DNA from 4 places in the Nostoc sp. DedSLP04 genome. Region 4 is predicted to be linked to each of the others. Evidence: riboswitches for the same ligand, from Rfam matches in the RefSeq annotation. Region 4 holds a riboswitch; each other region holds the start of a gene.
The links. A riboswitch is a leader RNA that binds a small molecule or an ion and turns the genes downstream of it on or off. The one in region 4 is predicted to bind cobalamin.
Positions count from the first base shown of each region.

Region 1: it holds a riboswitch for cobalamin, as region 4 does, so the genes downstream of both, RMX89_RS21225 (DUF1636 domain-containing protein) here and cobG (precorrin-3B synthase) in region 4, are expected to answer to the same signal.
Region 2: it holds a riboswitch for cobalamin, as region 4 does, so the genes downstream of both, RMX89_RS33005 (hypothetical protein) here and cobG (precorrin-3B synthase) in region 4, are expected to answer to the same signal.
Region 3: it holds a riboswitch for cobalamin, as region 4 does, so the genes downstream of both, RMX89_RS23425 (N-acetylmuramoyl-L-alanine amidase) here and cobG (precorrin-3B synthase) in region 4, are expected to answer to the same signal.

Region 1 is NZ_JAVRCL010000038.1:926-6,762, reverse strand. Features, by position in the region: gene RMX89_RS21235 (DNA cytosine methyltransferase) at 1-438, shown strand, start outside; gene RMX89_RS21230 (SinI family restriction endonuclease) at 442-1,131, opposite strand; cobalamin riboswitch at 1,324-1,486, shown strand; gene RMX89_RS21225 (DUF1636 domain-containing protein) at 1,508-1,927, shown strand; gene RMX89_RS21220 (cobalt-precorrin-6A reductase) at 1,927-2,664, shown strand; gene RMX89_RS21215 (PEP-CTERM sorting domain-containing protein) at 2,754-3,359, shown strand; gene RMX89_RS21210 (inositol monophosphatase family protein) at 3,774-4,643, shown strand; gene RMX89_RS21205 (GNAT family N-acetyltransferase) at 4,726-5,274, shown strand; gene RMX89_RS21200 (2-dehydropantoate 2-reductase) at 5,365-5,837, shown strand, end outside.
Region 2 is NZ_JAVRCL010000102.1:6,084-11,920, reverse strand. Features, by position in the region: gene RMX89_RS33015 (ribonucleoside-diphosphate reductase subunit alpha) at 1-147, opposite strand, end outside; partial or broken gene RMX89_RS33010 (DUF4351 domain-containing protein) at 230-1,196, opposite strand; cobalamin riboswitch at 1,560-1,708, shown strand; gene RMX89_RS33005 (hypothetical protein) at 2,081-2,335, shown strand; gene RMX89_RS33000 (methyltransferase domain-containing protein) at 2,358-3,359, shown strand; gene cobW (cobalamin biosynthesis protein CobW) at 3,475-4,533, shown strand; gene RMX89_RS32990 (hypothetical protein) at 4,517-4,981, shown strand; gene RMX89_RS32985 (class I SAM-dependent DNA methyltransferase) at 5,000-5,837, shown strand, end outside.
Region 3 is NZ_JAVRCL010000046.1:4,308-10,144, forward strand. Features, by position in the region: gene RMX89_RS23425 (N-acetylmuramoyl-L-alanine amidase) at 1-1,578, opposite strand, end outside; cobalamin riboswitch at 2,057-2,210, opposite strand; gene RMX89_RS23430 (hypothetical protein) at 2,356-2,595, opposite strand; gene RMX89_RS23435 (high light inducible protein) at 2,651-2,863, opposite strand; gene cbiM (cobalt transporter CbiM) at 3,216-3,968, shown strand; gene RMX89_RS23445 (PDGLE domain-containing protein) at 3,999-4,367, shown strand; gene cbiQ (cobalt ECF transporter T component CbiQ) at 4,443-5,222, shown strand; gene RMX89_RS23455 (energy-coupling factor ABC transporter ATP-binding protein) at 5,243-5,837, shown strand, end outside.
Region 4 is NZ_JAVRCL010000074.1:27,650-33,486, reverse strand. Features, by position in the region: gene cobG (precorrin-3B synthase) at 1-1,633, opposite strand, end outside; cobalamin riboswitch at 1,607-1,738, opposite strand; gene RMX89_RS29880 (LLM class flavin-dependent oxidoreductase) at 1,916-3,283, opposite strand; gene ssuD (FMNH2-dependent alkanesulfonate monooxygenase) at 3,473-4,609, opposite strand; gene RMX89_RS29870 (sulfonate ABC transporter substrate-binding protein) at 4,627-5,673, opposite strand; gene RMX89_RS29865 (dienelactone hydrolase family protein) at 5,784-5,837, opposite strand, start outside.

The DNA.
Region 1 (5,837 bases), on a different contig from region 4:
TTAGGTAAATCCTATTACTCAGGTGGAGGGAAAACTGGTTTCTTTAGACGCTTGTCATGGGATAGACCAAGCTGTACTTTAGTGACATCTCCAGCCATGCCAGCAACGGATATCTGTCACCCAGAACATCTGCGCCCGTTAAGTATTCAGGAATATAAACGTATTCAGCAATTTCCAGATAGTTGGGTCGTATGTGGTTCCCTCATCGAGCAATATCGGCAGATAGGGAATGCTGTACCTGTCGGTTTTGGAGAAGCAATAGGCAAAGCGATCCTTGCACACATGAGTGGTAAGATAAAACATCCCCCTTTGAACTTCCCATTTTCACGTTATAAAGGTAACGATGATGTTTTATGGGAAGCTAAAATTAGTGAGTCGTTAGAAGAGATAAAACCGATCCAAAGTTCGCTTTTTACAGCAACAGCATATACTGTATAAGAGTTAGGACTTTATCTCTCTTAAAGCAGCAAGGTATTTTTCAACATACGATCTGAAGCCTTCTTCTGAAAGCTCTTCTTTTCCTTCCAATGAGGGGAATTTAGCCCAGTTGTCCCCCTTTTTTTTAGAAAAAGTTCGGAACCATTTTTTAATTGGGGTTCCCTTACGGATAGCGGCAGAAGAAGAGTTTTCAGTATTATCTCTATTTTTTACTTGTAGCGATTGCCAGACATTTTTGTTATCAAAATATATAAAATCAACTGCTTTAACTATAGAACCAGAACACCATATCCATCCATGCGGTTCAATAACTGTCGCAACGTACCTTTCTAGCAAATCCCCTACAATGTTCTCTGCCCCCATTGATAGACGGTGCAATTCTTCAGCTTTTCCCAATTCCTCATACGGAACTTCAAAATACTTATTCAGGATGATACTTACCATTTCATCCGGTATTGTACTAGGTGGCAAGGGTGTTCTTGGGTCACGACCTGTTTTGAAATTTGTAGCACTGGCAATAATATATTCTTCTGTCCCGACGATAGGCTGATTTTTACCTTTTCGCGGTGAAGCCGCAGCAGGGTTATCCGAAAGAAATCGTATGACCATTGTAAATTTATCGCTAAGTGATGGATCAACACTATCCATTGCCTTCTTTGCAATTTCTGCTGAATTAAATATAAATTCCGACATAGGTTCCTGAAATTATTAAAGGCTATCGGTCAATTTCAATACAGTTGAGGTAGAGCAAACTGGATTATAGTGCGCCTGCGATCGCAGTTATTGGACAAGTAGTAAAGATGCACAGTATTTTATCTGGTTGCCGTCCAGTTTGATGGTTGACAAAAAGCCTATTGTTTCGTATTCTCCGATAACTTTAGTGTACGATCGATAAGGTTGTTCGGTTCTGGTGGGAGTCAGCTACCAGAGGTAACGGGGAAAGTTCGGTGCAAATCCGGCACTGTCCCGCAACTGTGAACCAATTTGAGATTAAAGAAAATCTCAAGTTGAGTGAGTCAGGATGCCCGCCGAAATCGATTTATTAGTTTCACATATCTGCGAGGTACAGATGACTACTACTGTAAATATTTCCCCAACTAATCCCTTGGATGTTGTTGAACATACTTTATTTGTTTGCAAAACCTGTGCCAGTGTTTGGCAAAATGGAAAACGCTTAGGTGAAAGTGGTGGTGAAAAACTTCTACACCAACTTCAGCAGTTGGCACAAGATTGGGAGTTACGAGATCGATTCCCAATTCAAGAAGTTGAATGCATGAGTGCTTGTAATCGTTCTTGTGTAGTCGCCTTTAGTGCCAAAGGCAAATTAACATATTTATTTGGTGATTTAGCTGTTGATGGCAGTGCCTCTGCGGTACTGGAATGTGCTAGTCAATACTATGCTAAAGCAGATGGTTTGCTGCCTTGGTCAGAGCGTCCAGAAGCTCTGAAAAAGGGGATTTTAGCAAAGATTCCACCGTTATCTAAATGATGCGCGTTTTGATTCTGGGTGGGACGGGCGATGCAGCAGAACTAGCTGCCAAAGTTGCGACTATCCAAGGGTTAGAAGTAATCACCTCTTTAGCTGGCCGTACCCGCGAACCGTCAGTACCACTGGGCGATTTACGGGTTGGAGGCTTCGGGGGTGCGGCTGGATTGGCTAGCTATCTGCGAGTCATGCAAATCGACTTATTAATTGATGCAACCCATCCTTTCGCTAGTCAGATTTCCTTCAATGCGGCAGATGCGGCAACGGAAGTTGCAGTACCCCGTTTGATGTTAATCCGTCCGCCTTGGGAAAAAGAAAGTGGCGATCGCTGGATTGAAGTTGACAGCGTTGCAGCCGCAGCAACCGCGCTGCAAAATCAGGCACAGCGGGTATTTTTGACAGTTGGTAGACAGGAACTCGCCGCTTTTGCTCATTTGGAGAAAATTTGGTTTTTGATGCGGATGATTGACCCTCCTGGCGAAGATGCTTTAGTACCGCCGGGGATGGTATTGTGCGATCGCGGCCCTTTTACCCTCAATAATGAAAGAAAAATTCTGATTGAAAATAACATTGATACCATCGTCAGCAAAAATAGCGGTGGCGATGCCACAAAGCCCAAGATTATTGCCGCGCGAGAACTGGGCGTGAAGGTTGTGATGGTGAATCGTCCAGCGATACCGCCAGGGGAGCAGGTTAATAATGTTGATGCCGCTTTGGCGTGGTTATTAGATCGCTGCTGAGGAAATAGCCAAGATTGATAATACTATCTTTCCTTCCGTATAATACACGGGAACCTCCTACAAGATCCGCGATCGCAGTAACGACTTCCATGAAAAATCTAGCTTTATCTGCCATAGCCCTCGCCACCACATCTGGATTAGTTTTCGGGACAATGCCAGCTGCTTCTGCTTTAAGTTGGAGTTGGAATTATTCTGGTACTGGCATAGAGGCGAATGGTACTTTCACTACTAATGACACCCCAAACGATTTGGGTTTTTACTCAATTACTGGAATTACTGGTACGCGAAATGGTGAAACAATTACTGGTTTGCAACCCGCTGGAACTCCAATCCCAGGAAACGAACCTTTTAATGTTGATAATTTAATTAGTCTTAATACTCAGCAGTTAACAGGTGATGGTTTTGGATATTCCACTTCGGGAGGAAACTATTCTAGTCCATTTTTTGCGAGTTTTTTGCCGACACCAGGTTATTTAGAGGTATTTTCTGCGCCGCCAATCATACCAGGTTTTGAAAATTTAGGATTAGAAGATAGTGAGTTACCTATTAGTTTTTCTGCAACCATAGTCACTGTTTCTGAACCCACTTCTATCCTTAGCCTGCTCATTCTAGGTACTCTTGTTGGCGCACCTTCATTACTCAAAGGCCACAATCTATCCAAAATTACTCAGAAGAAGCTCGAAAAAGTTTCCTAAAACCATTAATAACAATTCAAAATTGTACCTTTACAGGGATCTTGCTACGCGTTTAGATGGCGGGCAAGACTTCGGCGTGAGCGCTCAGTCGAACGCTGCCCACCCCACAATATTGGATAATTTTTTCTTGGAGTTCCCTTAACAATACAAGCCGATGTATTAACAATGCAAGGTATGGTCAAATTTAATTCGCGATGAATTAATGAAATACTGTACTAAGTGTTGACGTTCGGTCTTAAACCCTTTATTTTGCAATAAAACTTGCGATCGCTCTATAGGCTCTTGGAGACATACAGATTAAAGTAATATAGCAACGGTGGTATCATTGCATCCAAATGATACCGTAATTTTGTCTAGATATAGAATTCTATCGCCCTGTTGACGATAGATTATTTCTAAAAGGAGTTTGCTGCAATGTCCACAACACCAACTACTAGATTAATTTTAGAGACTTTACTCCCCCATCTCAAAGTAGCAGCAGCCTATGCCCATTTTCTACAACCAAAAATTGCTGCACTTCCCGCTAAAGAAGAAGCAAATAACTTTTTTAGTGCTGCACTTACTGATGCAGATGTGGCTATTCAAAATCTAGTAGAAGTAGTATTACTAGGAACTTTTCCAGATATTCGCTTTTATGGTGAAGAATATGAAAGTTCTAATAATACCAAATATTTTCGCGCTATCGAACTCGGTTCAGAAGGTGATTACTTAGTAACACTTGACCCGATTGATGGTACGAAGTTTTATATGGATGGACATTCTAATTACCAAATTATTCTCAGTATTCTAAATGCGGATGACTTTGAAGCAGTAATTGCCATTTCTCCTGCCCAAAACGTTTATTTTTATGCCCTTCGAGGTGAAGGTGCTTTTAAAGGCACGCTAGACATGAATTTAGAAGCCTGTGCCCCATTAGATATAACATCTGCCAAACCTGCTATTTTATTGGGATGGGGAATGAATGCGATCGCACCCTTACTAAAAAATCGATATCAAGTAATCGATATAGCGACTGATTACTCTAGTGATATTCAAATTCCAAATCTCAATGGTATTCTCAGTGGTGACTTGAGTGGAGCAATCATCAAGTCGGGCAAATTTCTTGATAGTGCTGCACTTGCTTTTATTGCAAAAGAGGCTGGCTGGATTGTAACTACTGTGGACGGTTCGACTTTACCGCCATTGCATACTTGTCAAAACTATAGTATGCCTGGATTGATCGTAGCTGCCTCAAAATCTGTTCATCAAGACCTATTAGAAGCAATGCAAAGCGTAGCTGCTTGAGGGTTAATCAATATCGGGTACTGTTGCATCACAGCTTGATGTTGAAGATGCGTTAGTCCAAGGTATTCGGTCTAGATCGCCAATGAAAATGTACTCTCAACGACTCTGTTTAGAACCACTAGAACCATATCATGCCGAACTGCTTTTTGATGGATTACAGAGTGCAAGTATATACAAGTTTATTGAAGATGTGCCGCCACAAAGCGTTCAATCGCTTCGCGATCGCTACATGGTTTTGGCACGTCGTCAATCACCAGATGGAACGGAGATTTGGTTAAACTGGGCTGTCTGGTCTCTTGTAGAGAAATCCTACGTTGGATATGTTCAAGCAACAATTACTATAGATAATAGTGCAATGCTTGGATATGTGTTTTTCCCTAATTTCTGGGGAAAAGGTTATGCGCTCGAAGCCGTGAAGTGTATGATTAATTATTTAGTTGAGACATACCAAAATCTTGATTTTCGCGTTGACGTTGATGTAGAAAATCGCCGTTCTATTGCCTTACTACATAATTTGGGATTTGTCAGATCGACATTTTTTCAAAATATTGAGTCTAACCAAGATGAATTCAACCACGAAGTACAGTACCGCAAGGCGGAAGTCAAAAGTCAAAAGTCAAAAGTTTTATAGAATAAGCTCTAAAGAGCTTTTCAATGGTATGTTTATTTACGCCGTGTTGTACTAGATACTGTCTTCCACGACTCATATTCTTTTGAGAAAATGAAAATCTGTATTGTTGGCGCGGGTGCAATTGGTGGATATTTAGGGGCAAAACTGGCACTAGCAGGTGAAGCAGTGACGCTGATTGCTCGTGGTTCTCATTTGGAGGCAATTCAAAAAAATGGGCTGAAATTACTTATGGCAGATGGTTCCAGCCAAATTGTTACTCCGATGGCAACGAGTGATATTCAGTCAGCAGGGACACAGGATGTAGTAATTTTAACTGTGAAGGCTCACAGTGTATCTGCGATCGCACCTTTTCTCCCTGCACTCTACGATGCTCACACGATGGTGGTGACAGCCCAAAATGGCGTTCCTTGGTGGTACTTTCGTCAGCATGGCGGTGAATATGAAGGTACGCGAATTCAATCTGTCGATCCAGATGGGATTATTGAAACTAGTATCGGTGCTGAACGCGCTATTGGTTGTGTGGTTTACCCGGCAACTGAGATAATTGAACCAGGTGTAATTAA
Region 2 (5,837 bases), on a different contig from region 4:
AGCAATAGAATTTGCTGAAAGTCCGCAACAAGCCCAATTAACCACTGTGCGAATTTTATTAATTTCTAACGCTGTTGTCGAACCATCGCGACAAACAACATAGATATCCGTTGTGGAGTCCTCAAAAAGTGTGGATGAAGCTTGCATACAAGATGTGTTGATGAATTGTAGAAAAATAATTGCAAAAATGAAAAATAATTGTTAACTAGGTTTGGTAAAAAAACATTTTCTATGTTGTTTGATTTGCTGACAACCAGTTAAGTAAATCTTCAATAGCTGTAAAATCCAATAAAGCTTCACCAAGTGATTCTAATTGCTCTAAAGAAAGAGTTTGAATGCGCTCCCGAACCTCTTGAGGTAACTCCCCTACCTGTTTTTGTAGTTGCTGTATTACAAGAGTTTGTCCTTGTTCCTGCTTTCCTTCTTCCTTCCCACGCTCGTAGCCAATGCGTTCGCCTGTGGTAATGTAGCTCATAGTCCGCTCCTGTTCAAATTGCTTAAACTCTTGCCAAAATTCTGCTTCCAAGGCTTTTGGTAAAATCATAACCCAATCAATAAATCGGTATAGGTTACGAATGTCCCTTTCCTGTAATCCTAATTCATACAATCGGCGAATTAAGCTAAATTTCCAAGTTTTACGTTCTCCTGGCTTTTTACTTGTTTGCTGTGTTTTCAAATGCGCCATGACTACGGTTGTAAATGGATTGTCACTGGCTTCTAATTCTGCCCAATTATTTTGATAATCTAATAGCTTGACGATGCCAAATTCAAAGTTAAGCCTGGTATCGGGGTAATTATAACTATATTGATTTGGTCGCCATGTCAGGTCAGTATCGCACAAAATCGCCAAACTAATGGCAGGTTTGGCAAATCTATCAAAAATTCGTAGGTTGTAGGAAAACATTCTTTCTGCAAAAATGTCTTCTGATTTTGCCTGAATTTCTACATGGATTAATAGCCAAATTTCTTTATCCTTGAATTTGCCATACTTTGACTAATTTATCTGCATATCGCCTACCAAGTTCTCCTTCACGAGCTATTTGCTGAAATTCCTTATCGAGAAATTCGTGGGGACGTTCCCAATTAATTAATGCTGCTGTTTGGGGGAAGAAAAATTGCATTCCTTGGGGGAAGTAAGCTTCTAAAATTTCTTTCCACGGACTATCATTATTTGCTCTTTCAAGTTCCTCAGTCATCAGTTGATTGGTAGATGGTGGACTGACAAATAAAAAATTTCGGACTTACGCCCAATTTGCTAACTTTTCTCTTTTTAGGCTTCGCCAACGAGAAAGCGGTTCGGTATGAGTTTCGCGAACGATAAATTAAGCTTTTTAACAATTTTTACGTAAGTCCTGAAAATGGTCTGTGGGACAATGCCAGCGCTATGTCAGCAAACGCTGGCAACCCGAAAAAGTTTGTTAGGTTGAAAAATTTCTATAAGAATTGCCCACTAAAAATCCAGAGCAAGTTTTGGTAAAGAATGAGACTTGCCCCGATTAATGACGAATGCCAGTATAGATCGACCATTGATTTTTATGCAAGCAAATCACAGTTGTGTTAGTATTCAGATGAATCTCGGTTCTAGTGGGGAACAGCCACTAGAGGAAAGGGGGAAAGTCCGGTGTAAATCCGGCGCTGTCCCGCAGCTGTAATCAAGGCTATGCAAGCCTTGTGAGTCAGAATGCCCGCCGAAGGTGACTTATAAATTTTGTACATCTGCGAGGCACAGATAAGTATTTTTATGAAGATTTCTACAACTACTCAGCTTTACGTTCTTATAGCCCCACATATCAAGACGCTACAGATTACGACTTTCTATGAGAGGGTAAGCGATTAATTTCCGATACAAGTTGTGTCTTTATATGCAGCGATCGCTATCAGCCACTCCCGATGAGAGTATCGCTTGAAATATAGTCACAGCAACAAAAAAACTCTGTATTAACTAACAGATAGAAGTTGTTCAAAACAGGTAAGAAATGGCGTGTATGACGTACATACCCCTGTGACAATACTGAACAAATACTTTCCCAATCACGCATAGAAATTGCTAAGTTACTAAATTCTTACTCGGTTAATTATCATGCCGAAATTCTATCTTCACCGAACTGGGAAGATTCCTACTGCTATTCATCCCTTTGTCAAACAAACGGCTCTCCCTCAAGGCAAATACAAGCCCAGTCTACTGCAAGGGAAAATTATTCAAGATGTTCAAAACATTGCAATGTCGATGTATCGGATGATTTATATTGCGATTGCCGACCTTGGGCGGTTAAGATATCGCGCGTCTAATTCGGGACGAGCAGCAATGAGCAAACCGTTAGATCGACTCAAATAGGTGTACAGGAGCGTTCAAAAAAATGTCAACTTTATTATATTTTATAATTGGTTTTTTTGTGCTTTTAGTGATTGGAATTGCGGCTTATCTCCTGACTGCCCGCAAGTATCAATCCTCAACCACAGTCGCCAATTCCTACGATCAATGGACACTTGACGGCATTGTAGAGTTTTATTGGGGGGAACACATTCACCTCGGTCACTACGGTTCGCCACCGCGAAGTAAGGATTTTTTAGCTGCTAAATCTGATTTTGTCCATGAAATGGTGAAATGGGGTGGAATAAAAAAATTACCTCCTGGTACTACTGTCTTAGATGTTGGCTGTGGGATTGGGGGTAGCAGCCGGATTTTAGCGCGGGATTATGGGTTTGCTGTCACAGGGATTACGATTAGCCCACAGCAGGTAAAGCGTGCCCAGGAGTTAACACCCCTTGGGCTAAACGTCCAGTTTGCGGTCGATGATGCAATGGCATTGTCGTTTACAGATGCCAGTTTTGATGTAGTCTGGTCGATTGAAGCAGGCCCCCACATGCCAGATAAAACCGTTTTTGCCAGAGAATTAATGCGGGTGCTAAAGCCTGGTGGAGTGTTGGTTGTAGCTGACTGGAATCAGAGGGATGACCGCCAAAAGCCGCTAAATTTTTGGGAGAAATCAGTAATGCGGCAACTGATCGAGCAGTGGTCTCATCCAGCTTTTTCCAGTATTGAAGGCTTTTCTGAGCTTTTGGCGGGGACAGAATTAGTTGATGGGGAGGTAATTACGGCAGACTGGACTCAAGAAACCCTTCCTTCTTGGTTCGATTCGATTTGGCAAGGAGTGGCTCGACCAGAGGGATTGGTGCGTTTTGGACTGTCTGGTTTTGTCAAGTCTGTGCGCGAAGTACCGACGCTTTTACTAATGCGTTTGGCGTTTGGTGCAGGGTTGTGTCGATTTGGAATGTTCCGCGCTGTGCGGGCAAACTCACGCACAGAATTGATGGACAGAAACTTTGCCAACCAAAATCCCTCAAGCTTGATTAGGTAGTGATCGCAATTAGTGATGAATATTTGGATTTTAACGCTGGCAACATTGCATGATATCTGCGGTTAAAACTTTTTTCTTGCGATCGCAAGATTAATCAACAAACGACACACTTTATATGCAAAAAATTCCCGTCACAGTAATTACAGGATTTCTCGGCGCAGGAAAAACGACGTTAATTCGCCATTTACTGCAAAACAATGAGGGACGACGCATTGCTGTTTTGGTAAATGAATTTGGGGAAATCGGAATTGATGGCGAACTTTTGCGTGATTGCCGAGTTTGTGACGATGAAGAAGATTCCAACAGTAATATTGTTGAACTCACCAACGGTTGTCTGTGCTGTACGGTGCAAGAGGAATTCCTCCCCGCGATGCAAGAATTACTTCAACGACGCGATCGCCTTGACTGTATGTTAATTGAAACCTCTGGACTAGCACTACCAAAACCATTAGTGCAAGCATTTCGCTGGCCGGAGATTCGCACAGGCGCTACAGTGGACAGCGTAATTACTGTGGTGGACTGTGAAGCTTTAGCAACTAATCAATATGTAGGCGATTTAGCAGCCCTCTTAGCACAACGACAAGCCGACTCTAGCCTAGAACACGAAACACCTATTGAGGAACTGTTTGAAGATCAGCTGGCTTGTGCTGATCTAGTATTGCTGACTAAGAGCGATCGCGTTGATGAAAAAACGCAAGTTAGGGTGCAAGAATGGCTAAAGCAGAACTTATCCCCTGGTGTAAAAGTCATTCCTTGTCAGGATGGTAAAATCAGTGGCGATGTGTTGCTTGGTTTCAACGCTGCGGTAGAAGACAACTTAGATAGTCGTCCCAGTCACCACGACAACGAAGCTGAACACGAACATGATGAAGGGATTAATGCAGTACAACTACTTTTAGACCAAGCATTTGAGCCGTCTGTCTTAGTCAAACGCTTGCAAACATTGGTGCAACAGCAAGAAATTTATCGAATTAAGGGATTTGTAGCAGTTCCGAACAAAGCCATGCGTCTAGTATTACAGGGTGTCGGTAATCGATTTGACTATTTTTACGATCGGACTTGGCAACCCCACGAACCCCGTCAAACGCGATTAGTGTTGATTGGACGAGAGCTTGAGCAGGTTCGCATTGAATCATTGGTGTTGGGGGAGGAAGTCAATGCGACCATCCAATAGTGTTTGGCAAGGAAATTTTGGCTACTGGCAAAACAACTTTATCCATAATAATCTCCTGGTAATCGGTTACACAGGATGGAAAGGATTTCAGTCATTTGGGCGGGGAGTTGTTATTTGTGATGTGGATACTAAAGTTACTCACCCTACAAATACAAGTCTTGATATAGTTCCCTTCACCCTGCAATTTCTACCCTCCGATTTGATTGGGTTTTACTTACGTTCGTTTCAAGATTGCGGATTTATATCACAATCAATCTGCTCATCGATGATTTCATCAATTTCCCCCGCGATCGCAACATACAATCCCTATCAAGATATTCTTCTGGTGCTAAAGGCTGAACCTCAGATTGAGGTTAATTTTTTACACCAACTAAAAATTACTCCACCCGATTGCTACGAACAAGTTTGCAAGCGATGGTCAGAATTTAAACCAAGCTTAATGCCCTAATACTTACTTTAGTCCTCAATGCTCAAGCCAAAATCAAGCAATATTCCCAAAGCAACTCGCTACCAAAATGCAGCGATAGATTATTACATGGGACTCACAAATTCCGACTATCTCCATTACGGGTATTGGGAACCACTACCTACTCATGGTGAAGAATTAACTCTAACTCGTCTGCGTGTGGCGCAGGAAAGCTATGCAGCCAAACTTTTGAGTTTTATCCCACAAGGGATAAAAACTGTGCTTGACGTAGGCTGCGGGATTGGTGGTAATGCAGCATATTTGTGCTCACGCGGTTTCAGTGTTGAGGGATTAGCACCCGACGCACTCCAGCAAGAGAGATTTATTCAAAATACCAACGGTCAAGTACCTTTTTACTTAACGAGATTTGAAGATTTTCACAAATCATACTCCTACGACTTAATTCTGTTCAGTGAAAGCAGCCAATATATTGCTGCTCTCGATTTAGCTCAAGGTGCGGCTCGTTTATTAAGTAATGGTGGCTACCTGCTGCTTGCAGACATGATGCGTTTCGATGCCGAATACCAAGAAGGTATTTTTTCTAATTGTCATATCGCCAGTGAGCTTCAAACCGCGTTGATACAGACTGGATTCAAGTTAATTAAGACTGAGGACATCTCCACTCAAGTTGCACCAACGATTGACTTGTGTGTTGATAACTTCCGTACTTTTGGGCTGACTACAGTTAAATATATTGCTGATGTTGTGGCGATCGCACTCCCACCATTATACTCACTCGGTCGTTGGGCATTTAAGCGCTGGCTAGAAAAGTTAGTTGTCGAGGGATTAGCAGCACGCGCAATTTTTGAGAGCTATTTATGTTATGAAGTTCAACTCT
Region 3 (5,837 bases), on a different contig from region 4:
GGTTTCTAAACCATTTGCACTAGGGTTGTTATCAATTGAATTTGCATGAATGCTCACGAATAAGTCTGCATGAACATGTTCTGCCATGACAACTCTAGGAGCAAGATCGATAAAATAGTCAGCATCCCTTGTCATGATGACTTTAATACCATTTTGCTCTAAAAGTGAGGCGACCTTTTTACCAATCCTCAAGATGATATCCTTTTCTTGCAGTCCATGAAGACCAATAGCACCTGCATCTTTTCCCCCATGTCCAGGGTCGATAATTATGATTATTCGTCCTTTGGGAGGACGAGGTATAGGTTGTGAGGTTTCGGATGCAGTCGTTGGTGGAGACTCAAGGTCTGGGAATGGTGTTGGTAAAGGAGGAAAAACAATTGGGGGTTTTGTTATAGAAGCAGAGGGTGGTAAAACTAAGCGATCGCGCTGAAATTCTAATGCTAATATTTGAGAACTAATTTGGTTGAGTTGCTTAATTTGTACCCTAGACGCAGGTTGAACGTAAATTACTACCGCTTCTCTTTCTTGCTGTTGTAGACGTACTCTCAACACGGGACTATTTGCATTCAGAGTCGGCCCGGTAATATTGCCTGCGAGTTTAGCATTAGGGATAGCGATTCGGTAAAGGGCTGTTTGTCTATCCCAGTTACTCGTGACATTTGATAAACTGCGATCGCTTTTAATTAGCAGTTGTGTACCATTGCTTGCCAATTCTACAGACTCAATTGTGGAAGGGGAAGTAGGTAATTGGGTAACTGAGTCAGGTTGATTATTGCTTTGTTGTGACTTGATTACTCCATTATCAGGTAACAGTACTATACCGTCGCTACCACTAACCGTTGCCCGCCAATCAGGACTATTTTTGTCTATGCGTAAGGTCATGCGGACGGTGGGTATTGCAGTTTGTAGTTGAGTAAATTGAATGCTGTTGACACCGTATCGGTTGATCGACTGCTGTTGTTGCAGACTAGGCGATAAAGTTGCACCTTTAATATTAATATCTATAACGCTACGATTCTCGCTGCGATTTACCTCAATTTGTGAATGATTACTGCCATGAGTGCGGATAAAAAATCCATCTCCTGTGACTAGTAAATTTTCAATAATATTTGTCTGCGATGTCGTTTGTGCAACTTTTCTATCAGTCACCACACTGTAAATTCCACTTGCAGATGATGTTGTCTCTACCCGTTCTGGCGATAGTAACTGTACTACCCATTGATTGCCAGTTCTTGATGTAAATTTTACAAGTTGTGGATCGAGAGTGTAACCTGAATTCAGTTCTACAACTATGCGAGTCTTTTGTTCGTCAAATTGTCCAAAGCGGATAGCACGAATTGCACCACCTACAGATTGAGTAAAACTAGGTTTTCCTAAAGTAGTTCCAGGTAAATCAATTACCAAACGAGTGGGATTAAAAATTAACTGTGCCTGGGGTTGTACAGCATCATCAGTCGTAAATTCCAGCTGCTTGGAGACACCATCAAATCGCCAAGATTCTAGTTTTGCAGCAAGTGCGGGAGATGTGAGTATGGCAATACTTAATATTGTACTGGGTAGCAACCAGTGTATTTTCACAGAGTACTCTCCTGTTTCGATTTTATAACATAAGACAATTTGTATTTACTTCTACTCACACCAGTAGTAACCCAGCAGAAATACTTTGCTGCTAAGTGTCCGTTTAGCTGGGTATTTAAATGCAACTAAATTGCTTTAAATATTACTCACACTCTCTAATTTTGTTTGCTCAAAACATTACAAAATTTTTGGAAATTTTGCGTACAACTATTCAAAAATCTAGCAAAAACACTCGAATCTTTAATCGAGTTAATTACAGTTGAATCAACTTAAATAAATTTTATTTAAACATTAGCCATGCTGAGTTTTCGCAAGGTATAGTTGATAGCTGTATATTTTTGCTTTTGATATCGCGATTGTTGTTTGGTAAAATCCACTACCTATGGACTTTTACTAACGCAGATACAAAAAACGATGGATGATATTAGTCTTAACTCTGAGTAGAGAAAATTTTGCAACATCTGTACCTCGCAGATTTTTTAGGTGTGTTAACATCGGCGGGTCTTCTGACTTTGAGAGGATGTTTGAACACAATCTCATTACAGCTGCGGGACAGCGCCGGATTCACACCGGACTTTCCCCGTTTCCTCTAGTGGCTGTTCCCCACTAGAACCGACTAATCGACCCATTATATAGCATGGTGAGGAAAATAATACAAGAGCAAATTTTAGTTAACAGTCACGATTATTTGAAGATTTCATGACATTAAAGAAGTCTTGGTTGTCATAACCAAGACTTCTAGTGAATTTATTCAATTGAATACGCTTACACAATTGCTTATCCCAAATTACTGAAGAAAGTTCCCCAAAGGATTCCCGTTACTCCCACAGCAATTAAAAGGTTAGTGAAAAACTTACCTAATTCAATTTCTTTTCCCAGCACTTTGTCGTCTTGACCTGCGGTGAAAAACAATGACCAAGCTTGGTTGAGATTGATTTTCTCAAAGTTGGTGAAATCAGGTCGAAAAACAACGGGGCCAATTAAATCCTTTTTAGGGAAGTCAAAATCAGTTCTCATAACTCTCCTCACTGAATGTTCTATTTGAATGTAATTTTTGAATAGTCAAAATTATCTACAAGCTAGTCAGCCATCCAATCAGGCCGTGTCCGGTGATTACTTCAAAAGCGATGAGTGAGACAAAACCAATCATTGCCAAACGACCATTGAGTTTTTCAGCATACTCGGTAAAGCCAACTCTTGGAGTTTGGTCTACATAAACCTTTGGTTCAACTGCAAAGTTGTCAAGTTGACCGAGTTCGTTGATGGTGAAACCTTTGCTAGTCATGTCTTTTTTTCCTTCGCTGGTTTATGTAACTAAATATAACGTTATGTAAATAATATTTGCAAGTACTTGACAAAACAATTAAGTGTGGCGAACCGTACTAAATTAAGTCGTAGATACCGTATCTGTGAAAAGAAAGCAATTATTGTTCGTTTGTAAGCATCATTTTTTCATGTTGCTGCCGTTACTCCGATGGCGCTGCTTCGCCCGCCGTAGGCGATGGTCTACGACCGACCGTAGGTCATCGCACTGCACTTGATATGCCCCCCTACCGGATTGAAGTTGATCCAAAATACATGGTCTACTGAAAAATTAGACCCTTAAATAATCTGGCTGCAAAAGACACTTATTAAATATGGACACAGTAGCGTTCACGGGTATTTCGTCCTTCGGCTGGCTGTACTGGATAATACAGCCGCATTTAGCTATGCATATTCCGGATGGCTTTTTGAATCTACCCGTTATCCTTATCACCTGGATAATTGCCATCGGTCTAATTGCACTAGCTATTAGGCAGGCACAGGCAGAATACCAAGAACGAGCTGTACCTTTAATGGGAGTTTGTGCAGCATTTATCTTTGCAGCACAGATGATTAATTTTCCAATTCCAGGGGGCACTTCTGGTCACCTTTTGGGTGGAACACTAGCCGGAGCTTTATTAGGGCCGTGGGCTGGTTCGCTAGTGATGGTTGCAGTGTTCATTGTCCAGGGCGTTCTGTTTCAGGATGGTGGACTGACAGTGTTAGGAGCCAACATCTTTAACATGGGATTAATCGGTACATTTGGTGGTTACTATCTCTATCGCACAGTGAGATTTGCTATCGGGCGCGATCGCTTATCTGGAGTAGTGATTGCAGCGGCGATCGCAGCCTGGACAAGTGTAGTGGTAGCTTCAATTGTATGTGCCTTGGAACTTGCTATCTCTGGAACAGTTCCTCTGGCGGTAGCTTTTACCGCGATGGCTTCTTGGCACGTTCTCATTGGCATTGGCGAGGCGCTGATTACTGTAATAGCACTTAGTTTCATCTGGCGGACTCGACCTGAGCTACTTTACGATCCCCCCCGTCAAACGAAATCACCTGTCTCTCGTCCCCTATCTCGGTATTAAAGGTATTTATTGAATCAGGAGTGAACGCTTATGAGTAGCAACCTCTCGCGATCGCGTAACCGTGCCTTTGTCATTGCTGGCTTAGGTATTGCCCTGCTAATTGCAATTTTCCTTTCACCACTGGCTAGCAAAAATCCAGACGGACTCGATAGAGTTTCACAAGACCTCAAATTTGACAGCAAGGCACATGAAGATACGCCAGCTCGGAAGTTACCCTTTTACGGCATATTTGATGAGTATGCCCTCAGAGGTGTACCAGAAGCGATCGCCACTCCCTTAGCTGGTTTAATCGGAACCTTAGCAACTTTCGGTTTAGCTTGGGGGATTGGCAAACTAGTTGTGCGCGGTTCAACTTCACCTTCCACAGAGCATGATGGCTATTCAGACTCAGATGAGTAAAAGGGAGTGGGGACTGGGTGCTGGAGATTGGAACGCTTGATAACTGATAACTGATTTAAGTGGGAACTTAACATCATGCTGCTGCACGTTGGAGCATTTGTAGTAGATATCGATAGTAAACAGGCTACTCCCTGGCACAAACTTGCTCCCCGTACCCGGATACTATGCACATTGTTGTTTGTATTTGCTACTGTCCTTACCCCAGATGGGCATTGGTGGACTTGGGCTATTTATGGATTAGCTTTAGTCAGCCTACTCTTGCTAAGTCGAGTCACCTTACCAATACTGCTCAAACGCTTGGCAGTAGAGTTCACATTTATTGGTGTTGTTCTGTTGGGTACTTTATTTCGAGGTGGTGGCGAGGTGTTATGGTCTTGGGGGCCACTACAGATTACAACAGTGGGGCTGACTATTTTGGGTAGTGTGACGCTTAAAGCATTGCTATCACTTTTGATACTGAACTTATTGACTTTAACAACTTCAGTAACGGCGCTGCTTCATGCCCTACTTGAATTGAGAACTCCACCACTACTAGTAGCAATTCTGGCATCTATGTATCGCTATATCAGCATATTAATTGGCGAGTTTAACGCTATGCGTCGAGCAGCCGAGTCCCGAAACCTGATGAACAGCAATCGCTCGATACGTTTAATTGTCGGTAACATGATTGGAGCGTTGTTTATCCGCACTTATGACCGGGGAAATCTGGTTTATCAGGCGATGCTATCACGAGGTTATCAAGGAGTACCACCGATGATGGAAAAAGTTTCGTCAGGGGGACAGCGAGATTTTGTAGCTTTGAGTTTGACTGTAATTTTGGTACTACTAGGTCAGGCTATTTACTGGCGGAAATAATATTTGTTCGTATTGTCTCAATGCACCATAATCCAATATCAATTCAAAATCTTAGCTATATCTATCCTGACGGAACTCAGGCTTTGAGAGATATTAATTTGTCTATCAAAGCAACTGAGCGAGTAGCATTAATCGGAGCTAATGGTTCGGGAAAATCCACCTTGCTGTTACATCTCAATGGAATTATCATGCCTGGGTCGGGACAGATAACGATTGGTCAATGGCCATTAACTGTTGAGAATTTGCGAAACATTCGGAATTTTGTCGGCTTGGTGTTCCAGAATCCTGATAATCAGTTATTCATGACAACAGTTTGGGAAGATGTTGCTTTTGGCCCGATGAATATGGGTGTGCAAGGTGAAGAATTACAACAGCGAGTTCTGCAAGCAATGGCAGCAGTTGATATCGATCCCCAATGGTATGGGCAACGCTATACAGGTAATTTATCTGGAGGTGAAAAGAAACGGATTGCGATCGCCGGAGTTTTAGCCATGAACCCGCAGATATTAGTATTTGATGAACCCTCGGCTCAATTAGATCCTCGTTCTCGCCGTCAATTAATCGAACTGCTGCACAGTTTACCTCTGACACAACTGATTGCAACGCATGATTTAG
Region 4 (5,837 bases):
AATTTAGGCGTTGAATTTTATATACATATAGCATCCGCTCTATTAATGTAGGTAATTCAGCAAAATTTACATATTGATATAGTTCGCGTCCGAATTTCTGATTGCTGTCACCAACATAAACGTGATAGCCTTCCACAGTTCTATTTTCAGCTTCAATGCTGACACCGAGGAGAGTGATATCACTTTTGCTGTGCTGGGCACAAGATTTTTCGCAGCCAGTGAAGTGGATATTAACTGGATAATCGAGAGTAACGCGAGTTTTAAGATACTCTGCCAATGCCAACGCATGACTTTTAGTGTCTGTGGCAGAAGCGGCGCAACCTTTTTTTCCTGAACAGGCAACTAATCCGCCCTTGATATTGGTTGCAGAGCAATCTAATCCTAATAAAGCAATTTCACTTTGGACATCAGCAACCCATCGTTGAGGAATATCTGTCAGGAGCAAATTTTGCCAAGGGGTTAGCCTGAGAGTTCCACTACCGTATTTTGCTGCTAAATCTGCTAAACCGCGTATCTGTCTACTTTCCAATCGCCCAAGGGGCAAGACAACACCAATGTAAAATAAGCCTTGCTGACGTTGGGGATGAATGCCAATATGCTGATATTTTTCTTCTTTGCCTTCCTCTACAGTGTACACACACATCGAATTACCCCCCTTAATCCCCCCGTGTATTGGGGGGAAACTAGAAATACAGTTACCTCCCCTTTCCAAGGGGAGGGTTAGGGAGGGGTAAAACTTAGGCTTAAACTCAGATGAGTGAACTGTTTCAGACTTGTGTGTACACCGTAGCTTGCCTTGCTGGGGGAATAAATCTTTTCTTATTTCACTGTACAAAAAAGAAAAAGGTAAACGCTGCTCAACTTCTTGGAGATAATTTTCACAACCCAAAGTATTCAATAACTCTCTCAAACGTAGCCGCCGCTTACTCGTAGTATGACTATAAGCTAGATAGACATCCGCTAAAGCTGCTAAGACGGGCAAACAGTCTTCTGGTGATAACAAAATTCCCGTATCGCTGGGCGGTTGACCCTTCTCACCAACACTGAGATAGAGACGAAAGTAAACATTATCGTTAAGTAAGACAGCTACAAAGGCGATATCATTCAAGCGATCGCACACCTGAATTATCCCACCACCATCCAAGCAAACGCTAAATTTTGCCGACAGTCCCGAAAGCGCCGGATGTGCAGCAATATAATCATCCCAACCTTGGACAAAAGGGCGAGTGTCGATTAATTCTTGGGGATCGATACCAGCAGTTGGACTGGTCATAATATTGCGGATTTGGTCTACAACAGTATTGTCAGAACCCAATCCCATATTTTGTAGATATTTCAGAACCTCAGCATTTATCCCGGTGCGGATTTCACGAACTTGTAGGTTAGCTCGATTAGTCACATCTAGATAGCCGCCACCGTGCTGTTCTGCTATATCTGCGATCGCACGGCACTGCTGACTACTAATAATTCCACCTGGTATTCTAACGCGAGATAATATACCATCTGCGGCAGGAGTAGCATAAAACAAGCCAGGACAAGTGGCAAATCTAGAAACCAAACTTAGAACTCCTTCCCCGTGCAACGCAGGGAGTAGACGGTGAGTGTGTCTTGAGGACATCCTGAGAGTTGGCATTCTGACTTGGGTCATCCCATCACAGCTGCGGCACAGTCCCGGAATTTCACCGGAGTTTCCCAACTCTCAGCTTTAGTAATTTAGACTTTGTTGAGGTTATAGATATCAACCAGACATCATCCAGATAATTATCTTACATTACTATGGTGATAAATTTTAACTGAGCTGATCCACTACCGATCGAAAGATATAGTTCTTGAAGCTAATCTATAAATTGAATTTAGTTATGGCTCAGGCAGGAATGCTTGAGCCTTTTTGCTGCAAAACTTGCTTTAGAAAAAGTTAGGCGATCGCCGCTTCACGAGTAGCAACTTTGCTAAACTGATTTACCGGACGAGGTAAACCAAGATTTTCGCGCAGGGTTCCTGCTTCATACTCTGTACGGAACAGACCGCGACGTTGCAATTCAGGAATTACCAAGTCTACAAACTCATCCAATCCTCCGGGCAACCAGGGCGGCATAATATTAAAGCCATCTGCCCCACCATTGACAAACCAATCTTCTAGCTGATCGGCAATTTGTTCTGGTGTGCCTAAAATCTGACGATGCCCACGCGCTCCAGCTATCGACAAATACAGCTGTCGAATCGTTAAATTCTCTCTGTTAGCTAGGTCAATCAGAAGTTGCTGACGGCTTTTACCCCCGTTAGTCTCTGGTAGCTCCGGCAACGGCCCGTCCAATGGATAGCCAGATAGGTCAAATCCACCGATCATTGAGCCAAGCAAATTTAAGCCGACCACCGGATCGATCAACTCCTGAATTCGATCGAATTTGTCCTTAGCTTCTTGCTCAGTTTTGCCGATAACTGGGAATACACCTGGCATAATCTTAAGATGGTCAGGTGAGCGCCCGTATTGAGCCAGTCTCCCCTTCACATCTGTATAAAATGCCTGAGCTTCTGCCAAGGTCTGTTGGGCAGTGAAAATTACCTCCGCCGTTTGTGCAGCTAGCTCCTTACCATCCTCGGAAGATCCAGCTTGAATGATCACCGGATAACCTTGGATGGGACGCGCCACATTCAGCGGGCCGCGTACTGAAAAATGCTCGCCTTTGTGGTTGGGAACGTGCAGTTTATTTGGATCGAAGTAAATACCCGATTCCTTATCATGTAAGAAGGCGTCGTCCTCCCAACTATCCCAGAGTTTCGTGACTACATCCACAAACTCTTTGGCACGCTGATAACGTAGGGTATGCTCCATGTGCTTTTCCCGATTGAAATTCAACGCTTCAGCTTCGGTAGCAGAAGTTACGAGATTCCAACCGGCACGGCCACCACTGAGATAATCTAATGATGCAAATTTGCGGGCGAGGTGATAAGGCTCGTTGTAGGTGGTCGATACTGTGGCCGTCAAACCGATGTTTTCCGTTACTACAGATAAAGCCGACAACAGGGTAAGAGGTTCAAAGTGGACGAGTTTGCCATTCCGGCTCAAAAGGTCGGCGCTTTGATTGCGATCGCGCACAGCCACACCATCTGCAAAGAAGATCATGTCAAATTTGCCGCGTTCTGCCGTCTGTGCCAGCTTTTTATAATGCTGAAAGTTCAAACCAGCATTAGCTTGGGCTTCGGGGTGTCGCCATGACGCTACGTGATGACCAGTGCTGGGCAAGAATGCACCTAATCTAAGTTGAGGTTTTTTCGTACTCATGCTTTTTTTTGTAAAATCGTTGTGTTTTTAAATGCAGAGGCACGCAAAGTTAAGCCAGTGCGTTGCGCGGGTTCCCCGCGTTGTAGCAACTGGCGTAGCGCAGAGGAACGCAGAGTTTTGCCGAATTTATGCAATGTTGTACTAGGGTGTTATGAGTTAAATCACGTTAGTTTTTGGATTTTGAATTGCTTACACTGGCTGGGGTTTGAGTAAATCTGTTTTGGTAACAAATTCACTGAATGTACTTGCAACCTGCTGCGGTAATGCGATCGCTGGAGTTTGTAACGGCAACCTGGGAAATAATAATTCTGCAACTCGATAAGCTTCTTCGAGATGGGGATACCCTGAGAAAACAAAGGTATCAATTCCTAAATCGGCATATTCTAGCATTCGCGCTGCAACTGTGTCTGGATCTCCTACCAAGGCAGTCCCAGCACCTCCACGCACTAAGCCAACACCTGCCCATAAGTTGGGGCTAATTTCTAGGTTTTTGCGATTACCTTTATGCAGTTGGGCCATACGGCGTTGTCCTTCTGATTCCGACTCAGCAAACCGCCGATGTGCGGCTGCTATGGTTTCATCATCGACATACTGAATCAGTTCATTAGCCGCATCCCAAGCTTTTTGCGTAGTTTCCCTGACTATGACGTGCATCCGAATCCCAAAGCGGACTGTTCTACCTTGTTCTGCTGCTAATCGCCGTACTTTTGTAATCTTTTCGGCAACTCGATCTGGTGGTTCACCCCAAGTTAAATATACATCAATATGTTTTGCTGCAACTTGGAGCGCCGCATCTGAAGAACCGCCAAAATATAAGGTGGGATAAGGCTTTTGTACGGGAGGAAATTGGAGTTTTGCGCCTTGAACTTGCAAATGGCGACCACTATAGGTTAGTTCTTCACCTTGCATCAGCGATCGCCAAATTGTCAAAAACTCATCTGTAAGTTCATAACGCTGATCGTGATCTAAGAAAATCCCATCTTTTGCAAGTTCTTTTGTGTCGCCGCCAGTAACAACATTCAGAATAATTCGACCATTAGAAATCTGGTCAAAAGTCGCAGCCATTCTAACTGCTAAAGAAGGCGACATAATTGCCGGACGAAATGCTACAAGAAACCGCAAGCGTTCCGTAACTGAAATTAATGAAGTAGCGACAATCCAAGTATCTTGTTTTTGTCCGGTACCAATCAACATCCCGCCATAGCCCAATTTATCAACAGCTTGGGCGATTTGCTGCATATAGGGATAAGTGGCTGGTCGCCTGCCGATTGTAGTACCTAAATAACGCTCGTCTCCCTGGGTCGGCAAATACCAAAAAACTTCCATTTTCTTATCTCCTGGCGCTATTTCTGACTAATGGTTTCCGGTGTGATGGCTGCATATTGTTCGCTAGTCAGCATCGCTTCTTTAATATTAATTGGCTTAGGTATCACTTTTTCTTTGGCAAACAAATCTGCAATCTTCTGTTGTTTGTCCATAATTTCAGGCGTAATTGGTCTTATACCGTAAGTTCGCCTTCCAACCATTGTTGTTAAAATATCTTCATCAATTTTGAGGTGAGGAATAGTCAGTTTTACAACTTCTGCTCGGTTTTTTTCAGCCCATTGACCTGTGTTATCTATCTCCTCAAGAACTAATCGCACTAATTTCGGGTTTTCTGTGGCAAATTTTCGCGCTGCCATGTAATATCCGCCCTGAGTAGAAATGCCACTAGCATCTCTCAAAACACGAGCATTGGCCTTTTTTTGGGCCACGGCTAAATAAGGGTCCCAAGTTACCCAGGCATCAATTTTTCCTTGAATAAAAGCATCACGGGCTTCTGAAGGAGGGAGGCTAAGAGCTTGAATATCAGTATATTTTAAACCAGCCTCTTCCAAAGCTTTTATTAATAAGTAATGGGAAGCAGAACCCTTTTGAAAAACTACTTTTTTACCTTTGAGATCGGCTAAAGTCCGAATCGGTGAATTCTTTTGAACGATAATTCCGCTTCCTTTCCCGGTACTGGGTTTATTACTAGCAATATAAACTAAAGATGTGCCAGCCGCTTGGGCAAATATCGGGGGAGTCTCGCCTACAGAGCCAATATCAACCCTGCCCACATTCATCGCTTCCATCAGTTGTGGCCCGGCGGCAAATTGCGCCCATTCCACGGAAATACCTAAAGGCTTGAGACGTTTCTCGATCAATCCTTTAAGTCTGAAAATATCCCCAAAACTTTGATACCCCATTCGGACAACTTTGGTTTTCAAGCCAATGGTTTGATTTGCTGAATTTGGGGTTTGGACTGAGCAACTGATTAAGGTTGTTGAGATTGCTAATAATCCAGGTAAAAGGAATAGTGAAAAACCTTGGAAAATCTTAACTTGTGGTTGTTTGAAGGCGGAAATCATGGACGTGATACTTTGTTTTTTAATTTGCTTTTGACTTATTTTGCCTATGTTCAGTTGTAGAGGCACACAGATGTGCGCCTCTAGTGTTGTATTGCTCCTAACCTAAAAATTTAGACTTTTTGAAGCTGAAGGTTCTTTTGGAATAGTTCTTGAACATTTTTCCA